3 regions of the Devosia sp. CN2-171 genome follow, and region 1 is predicted to be linked to each of the others. Evidence: predicted binding sites of a transcription regulator. Region 1 holds the regulator's gene; each other region holds the start of a gene.
What was found. Region 1 encodes PhoB, which activates phosphate uptake and scavenging genes when phosphate is short. Its sites were predicted from a motif close to TGTCATNNANCTGTCAT; they were not measured.
Positions count from the first base shown of each region.

Region 2: phnC (phosphonate ABC transporter ATP-binding protein) is a predicted target of PhoB. The motif match lies at 1,360-1,376, and genes of this name have one in related genera.
Region 3: ACOYW5_RS04780 (esterase-like activity of phytase family protein) is a predicted target of PhoB. The motif match lies at 1,152-1,168, and genes of this name have one in related genera.

Region 1 is NZ_CP186479.1:2,020,064-2,022,329, forward strand. Features, by position in the region: gene phoB (phosphate regulon transcriptional regulator PhoB) at 701-1,402, opposite strand; gene phoU (phosphate signaling complex protein PhoU) at 1,414-2,112, opposite strand; gene pstB (phosphate ABC transporter ATP-binding protein PstB) at 2,222-2,266, opposite strand, start outside.
Region 2 is NZ_CP186479.1:3,672,845-3,675,110, reverse strand. Features, by position in the region: gene phnD (phosphonate ABC transporter substrate-binding protein) at 1-340, opposite strand, end outside; gene phnC (phosphonate ABC transporter ATP-binding protein) at 432-1,304, opposite strand; gene ACOYW5_RS18220 (DapH/DapD/GlmU-related protein) at 1,473-2,081, opposite strand; gene phnL (phosphonate C-P lyase system protein PhnL) at 2,078-2,266, opposite strand, start outside.
Region 3 is NZ_CP186479.1:933,773-936,038, forward strand. Features, by position in the region: gene ACOYW5_RS04780 (esterase-like activity of phytase family protein) at 1-1,088, opposite strand, end outside; gene ACOYW5_RS04785 (ATP-dependent helicase) at 1,245-2,266, shown strand, end outside.

The sequences.
Region 1 (2,266 bases):
GAAACGGAGGGCGTGCTGATACGTCCGACCGCCAGAGGCGTCGGAGTTTTCATAGAACGCATCTCCCTTCGAGAGATGAAGCGACGTGCCGGCGAGGCGTTTGCCCCTCGCGGGTAGTCCGCAATGTAAGTGAGGCTCACGCCTCGCCGGCCGATCGGGGTTTTGGGCGTATGGCACGATGGCTCGGGCGCATCCCGTGCCGCATCGCGAGGAACCTGCCGGCTGCAAACGGCCGGAATCCACCGGATACCGTCCCGCCTCTGCGGCTGCCTCATGCGTGGCAGCCTTGTCCCTTCGAGCCATCCCGCATCGGACGGCTCCCGCGTGCTAGCGGCGTCCCCGGCGAACCGGATCATGCCGTCGTGCTTTCGGCCTGATGGCGAACGACTCCACCATCACCCAATCTCCACCGCACCAACCACTCGTCATGATCTCGCTTCGGTGCAGCGGACGAGGGAGAGAATCGCACGGATTGGAGCTGGGAGGATAAGAATCGTGAGGGCGGTGCGTGCGGCTCACCACCACCCCAGCTTCGCTACGGCTTCGCCGAGCTGCGCTACCCTCCCCACAAGGGGGAGGGAGACCTGACTGATGCTTCTTTGATGGGCTTCGAGTCGAGCCGAAGGCAAGATCGCTCCAGCGGAGCGACTTTAGGCCGGCAGGGCCGCCACGGCGGAGAGGGCACCCGACGCGCCGTCCCTCAGCTCAGTGCTGCAAACCGCTCGTCGAACGCGTAGCCGGCGCCGCGGACGGTGCGGATGGGGTCGGCGTCGCGGTGGCGGTTGATGGCCTTGCGGAGGCGCCCGACATGGACGTCGACGGTGCGTTCGTCGACATAGACGTCGTTGCCCCAGACGCCGTCGAGCAGTTGCTCGCGCGAGTAGACCCGGCCCGGGTGGCGCATCAGGTACTCGAGCAGGCGGTACTCGGTCGGGCCCAGGTGCACTTCGCGGCCGCCGCGACGGACGCGATGGCTGGTGCGATCGAGCTCGAGGTCGCCGGCCTTGAGCACGGCGGTGACGAGCTGCGGGCTCGAGCGGCGGAGCAGAGCGTTGATGCGGGCGAGCAGCTCGGGGATCGAGAAAGGCTTGACCACATAGTCGTCGGCGCCGGTGGCGAGGCCACGGACGCGTTCTTCTTCCTCGCCGCGCGCGGTGATCATGATGATCGGGGTGCGGGCGGTTTCCTCGCGGGCGCGCCAGCGGCGGCAGAGTTCGATGCCGCTGAGGCCAGGCAGCATCCAATCGAGCAGGATCAGGTCCGGCACGCCGTCGCGGATGCGCTCAACGGCTTCGTCACCCGATGCGGCGGTGGCGACGCGAAAGCCCTCGGCTTCGAGGTTGTAGCGCAGCAGCACGGCGACATCGTCTTCGTCTTCGACGATCAGGATGGTTGCGCTCATCTCGGTCTATCCTAGCGGGGCTGACGCTGCTGTTCTTCGGCACCGAGGTGCCGGCCGGTCTCGAGATAGTAGGCGGCTTCGGCGATGTTGGTCGCGTGGTCGCCGACGCGCTCGAGGCTCTTGGCACAGAAGAGCAGGTGGGTGCACTGCGTGATGTTGCGCGGGTCTTCCATCATATAAGTGAGGAGTTCGCGGAACAGCGAGTTGTAGATGGCGTCGACTTCGTCGTCGCGCGAGCAGACATCCACCGCGGCCTTGCTGTCGCGGGTGAGGTAGGCATCGAGAGCGGTCTGCAGCTGGCGGGCGACCAGCTCCTTCATGTGCTTGACGCCGTTGTAGAATTTCGGCGCGAGGCTGAGCGACTCGATCTGCAGGGCGCGCTTGGCCAACTGCTTGGCCATGTCGCCGGTGCGCTCGAGATCGTTGGCCACTTGGATGGCCGTCACCACCATGCGCAGGTCCGCGGCCATGGGCTGGCGGCGGGCGATGATCGAAACGGCTGCATCATTGATGCGCTGCTGCATGTCGTCGATCTTCTTGTCGAAGAGGCGGACATCCTGGGCCTGCTTGTGATCCAGCTTCAGCAGCGCGCCGGCGCCTTCGGTGATCGCCTGCTCGACCATGCCGCCCATCTCGGAGATGGCGGTGTTCAGGTTGGTCAGTTCGTCCTCGTAGGAGGTGACGATATGCTCGTTCAGCGTGGTCGCCATGGTGGTCGAGTCCTTGTCTGGAGCCGTTCGCCGGCCGGGAGCCGCCGAATGGCTCCGAGTTAATATGTGGTCGCGCTTCCGAACCGGAAACCTGCAAGCGCTCCTGACGTCAGCCGATACGGCCGGTGATGTAGTCCTGCGTCTGCTTGTTGCG
Region 2 (2,266 bases), 1.7 Mb from region 1:
CATCGGTCTGGACGTTGGTCAGGAACGGTTCGACTGCTTCCGGGTCCTGCAGGTAGATGCCGGCATAGGCCGAGGCGCCGAGGCCGGCGATGTCGAGCGTGCCGCCGAGCAGGCCCTGCATCACGCCGTTGTAGTCGGCGGCCGGGAACAGCTTCACTTCCTTGACGCCGAGGGCGGCCGGCAGCTTGTCGATGAGGCACTGGTTATCGGCGAGGCGATCAGCCTCGTTCTCACCGCCGAGCAGGCCGATGCGAATGACATCGAGTTCCTGGGCGAAGGCCGGGGTAGCGAGGGCGGCGACGGCGATGCTTGCCATCAGGACGTTACGGATCGCGGACATGGATGTCTCCTTTGGTGACGCGATTGGCTTTCCGCCACCTGTCGCGCCGCGCAAGCAGGCGGCTGACCGGCAGGAGCGGAAACTCTGGATCTCAGTTGGGGAGGCCAGCCGTTGCGAGCGGAGCCTCGAGGGCGCCCGCCGGCAGCTCGGCATGCTTCTTCTTCTTCCTCTTCGGCACGATGGCCTCGAGACTGGTCGAGGTCATTTCCTCGGAGAACGCTTCCTCGAGGCCGTCGGCCCCGTAAAGTTCGCGTGCCACCTCGGTGGTGAGCTGCTCGGGCGTACCGTCGAACACCACCCGGCCCGCCGCCATGCCGATGATGCGCTCGCAATAGGCGCGGGCGGTATCGAGTGTGTGGAGGTTGGTGATGACGGTGATGCCCTGCTCCTCATTGATGGACGCAAGCGAGTCCATCACGATCTTGGCGTTGCGCGGATCGAGCGAGGCGATCGGCTCGTCGGCAAGGATGACCCTGGGTTCCTGCATCAGCGCCCGGGCAATGGCGACGCGCTGCTGCTGGCCGCCGGAGAGTGTCTGGGCCCACTGGCTGGCGACCGCGGCGATATCGAGCCGCTCGAGCGCCTTCAGCGCCATCAGTTGCTCTTCTTCCGAGAAAATCTGGAGGAGGCTCATGATGGTGTTGCGGCGGTTGAGCCGGCCGAGCATCACGTTGGTGATGACATCGAGGCGCGGCACCAGGTTGAACTGCTGGAAGATCATGGCGCAGTCGCGCTGCCAGTCGCGTAGGGCCTGGCCGCGCAGGGCCGAAACCGGCGCGCCGTGAAACTCGATCCGGCCGTCCGAAACGTCGATCAGCCTGTTGATCATGCGGAGAAGGGTGGATTTGCCGGCGCCCGACCGGCCGATGACGCCGACCATCTGGCCGGCGGGGATTTCCAGGTTGACGCCTTCGACGGCGACTTTCGCCCCGAAGCGCCGCGACACATTGGAAATCTTCAGCATGCAGGCCACCCCGTTCGCACGGGACCGAGACCTAAGCTGGTGAGACGAAATGCAGATGAAGGTTGGGTGACGAACCTGTGACAGTGGAAAAGCCACCGTCAAAAAACGATAAACCGCTGCGTTGACAACGGTTTATCGGCCGGAACCAGGGATGTGCAGACAGCCCGGCTATTCGTATTTCTCGAGGAACGCTTCGATTTCGAGGGTGCGAAAGTCGGAAAGCGCCGCGTGGAGCTTCTCGTGCGGCCAGTCCCACCATTGGAGCGCCAGCAGCCGATCGGCGATCGGGGTGAGGAAGCGCTGGCGGATCGGCTTGGCTGGAACGCCCACGGCAATGGCAAAATCGGCGACGTCCTTGGTCACCACGGCGTTCGAGCCGATGATGGCGCCGTGCCCGACCTTGACGCCCGGCATGATCACCGCGCCATGGCCGATCCAGGTGTCATGGCCGATGGAAATACCGTTCGACGCGCGCCAGTCGAAAAACTCCTGGTCATCGGTCTCGCCCTCGAAAAACCAGCTCGAGCGGTAGGTGAAGTGATGCAGCGACGCCCGCTGCATCGGATGCTTGGATGCATAGATGCGCACATTGGCAGCGATATTGGCGAACTTGCCGATCTCCGCATAGGCGATCTGGGTGCCGTCGACGGCATAGGAATAGTCCCCCAGGCTCGAGCGATAGACGTGACAATTGGCGCCGATCTCGGTGTAGCGGCCAAGGACGGAATCCTTCACCTGCGCCGTGGGATCGATGAGCGGCGTCTCCGAGAGCTTCATGCGGCTTTCCTCACGGCGAAGGCGGTGACGTCGACGATCCGGTCGGCGACCTCAGCCCGCACTTCCTCGTCGTGGAAAATACCGAGCAGGGCGATGCCGGCCAACTTCTTCTCGGCGATCATCTCGACCACCACGGCGCGGTTGACCGCATCGAGCGAGGCGGTCGGCTCATCGAGCAGCAGCAC
Region 3 (2,266 bases), 1.1 Mb from region 1:
ATGGCGACGAGCGACGAGCGTTCCTCGGCGACGAAGATCAGGGTGTCATCGCCGAACTTGGCGATCTCGATGCCCTCGGCCTCGACGCCCTTCTTGTTGCGGAAGTCAGGGTAGTGGCCCATGCGGGCGGCGTCGCTATCGAGCAGGTCGCCCGAGTCCCAGGCGACAGTGCCATCCTTGTTGAAGATGGTGAAGCCCCGGCTGCCGCCATTCCAGTCGCCTTCGTTGGCGGTGACGAGACGGTTGTCGTCGAGCCACTTCACGGCGTCCGGCTCGCGCAGCAGGCCATCCTTCTTCGACGTGAAATCGAGCTTGCCGTCGTTCTTGGTGTCGATGCCTGCGACATCGACCTGGCCAGCGGGGAAGTGGCCAGCGACCGTACCGGTCTTGCCGTCGACGATGACGACCTCGTTGTTCTCCTGCAGCGTCACGGCGACCTGGTCGGCGCTGTTGAAGTTGACGTACTCGACTTCGGCATCCTCGGGGGCGATGGCGGCGAGGCCGGTGATTTCGACCTTCTTCAGCGAAGCTGCATCGAGCTTGCCGTCGGTGATCGACAGCAGCACGAGATATCCCGACGGCGCCTGCGGGATGGCGGCGTCGTTGACCTCTTCGTTGCGCTCGTTCTCGATGGCGATGGCAAGGAGCGTGCCGGCTTCGTTATGGGCGATCGAGTCGGGCTGGCCGCCGAGTTCGACGGTCTCGAGAATTTCGTGCGACTTCAGGTCGATGACGACGAGCTGGCCCGAGACGTCGACAAAATCCTTGCGGGTGTTGAGCGCGACGTAGACCTTGTCGCCGACGATGGTCACCGAGGTCGGCTCGCCTTCGAGCTTCAGGTAGCCGGCCGGCTTCGGCGCCTTGGGGTCGGTGATGTCGATGAAGCCGATGCCGCCGTTCGGGCTATCGGAGTAGACCAGCGTCAGGCCATCCTCGGAGGCGGTGATGATTTCCGACGAGGTCGCCTTGGCGTCGGGAGCATTGAGCTCGACCGGGAAGCTGGCAATGCGGTTAAAGACCGGCGCGGCAAAGGCCGAACTGGCGAGCAGAGCCGTCGTGAGACCGAGAAGAATGGATTTGGTGTGCATGAAGTCCCCCTGAAAAGAGGGCTTCGACTTAGGCACGCCGCACAACGGCCACATGACAGCGGCGTGACGGTTCTGTGACGGTCCCCGCGCATATACATCGGCGGTCGCACTCCCTATATTCGCCGATGAGAACGAAACAGGATTCGTCAATCCCATATGCCAGCCGAACCGCAGCGCCTCGACCGCCCCCAGGCGGGCTCGATCACCAGCCAATTCGGCCGGGGAGCAGGCGCGCCTGACTATCTGAAGGGCCTCAACGAAGAGCAGCGCGAAGCCGTGCTGACCACCGACGGGCCGCTGCTGGTGCTCGCCGGCGCCGGCACGGGCAAGACGCGCGTGCTGACGACCCGCATCGCCCACATTCTCACTACCAAGCGCGCCTGGCCGTCGGAAATCCTGTCGGTGACCTTCACCAACAAGGCCGCCCGCGAGATGAAGGAACGGATCGGCAAAATCGCCGGCTCCGCCGTCGAGGGCATGCCGTGGCTCGGCACCTTCCACTCGATCGGCGCCCGTATCCTGCGCCGGCATGCCGAACTGGTGAACCTCCGCTCCGATTTCACCATCCTCGATACCGACGACCAGATCCGGCTGATCAAGCAGCTGCTCGAAGCCGAGAACATCGACGAGAAGCGCTGGCCGGCACGCGTATTCGCCGGAATGCTCGATGGCTGGAAGAACCGCGGCTGGTTGCCTGACGATGTGCCGAAGGCCGAGCTCCTGGGCTTCGCCAATGGCCGGCTGCCCAATCTCTACCGCGACTACCAAGCGCGGCTTGCGACGCTCAATGCGACCGACTTCGGCGACCTGCTGCTGCTCAACATCAAGCTGTTCAAGGAGCACCCGGACGTGCTGGCGGAGTACCACCGCCGGTTCAAGTACATGCTCGTGGACGAGTACCAGGACAGCAACACGGCCCAGTATTTGTGGCTGCGGCTGCTGGCCCAGGGGAAGCCCGCGTCGGAGGCGAACCTATGCGTCGTCGGCGACGACGACCAGTCGATCTATGGCTGGCGCGGCGCCGAGGTGGACAACATCCTCCGCTTCGAGAAGGACTTTCCGGGCGCCAAAGTGATCCGGCTCGAGCGCAACTACCGCTCCACCTCCAACATCCTCAAGGCCGCGTCGACGCTCATCGCCAACAACGAGAGCCGGCTGGGCAAGACCCTGCAGACCGA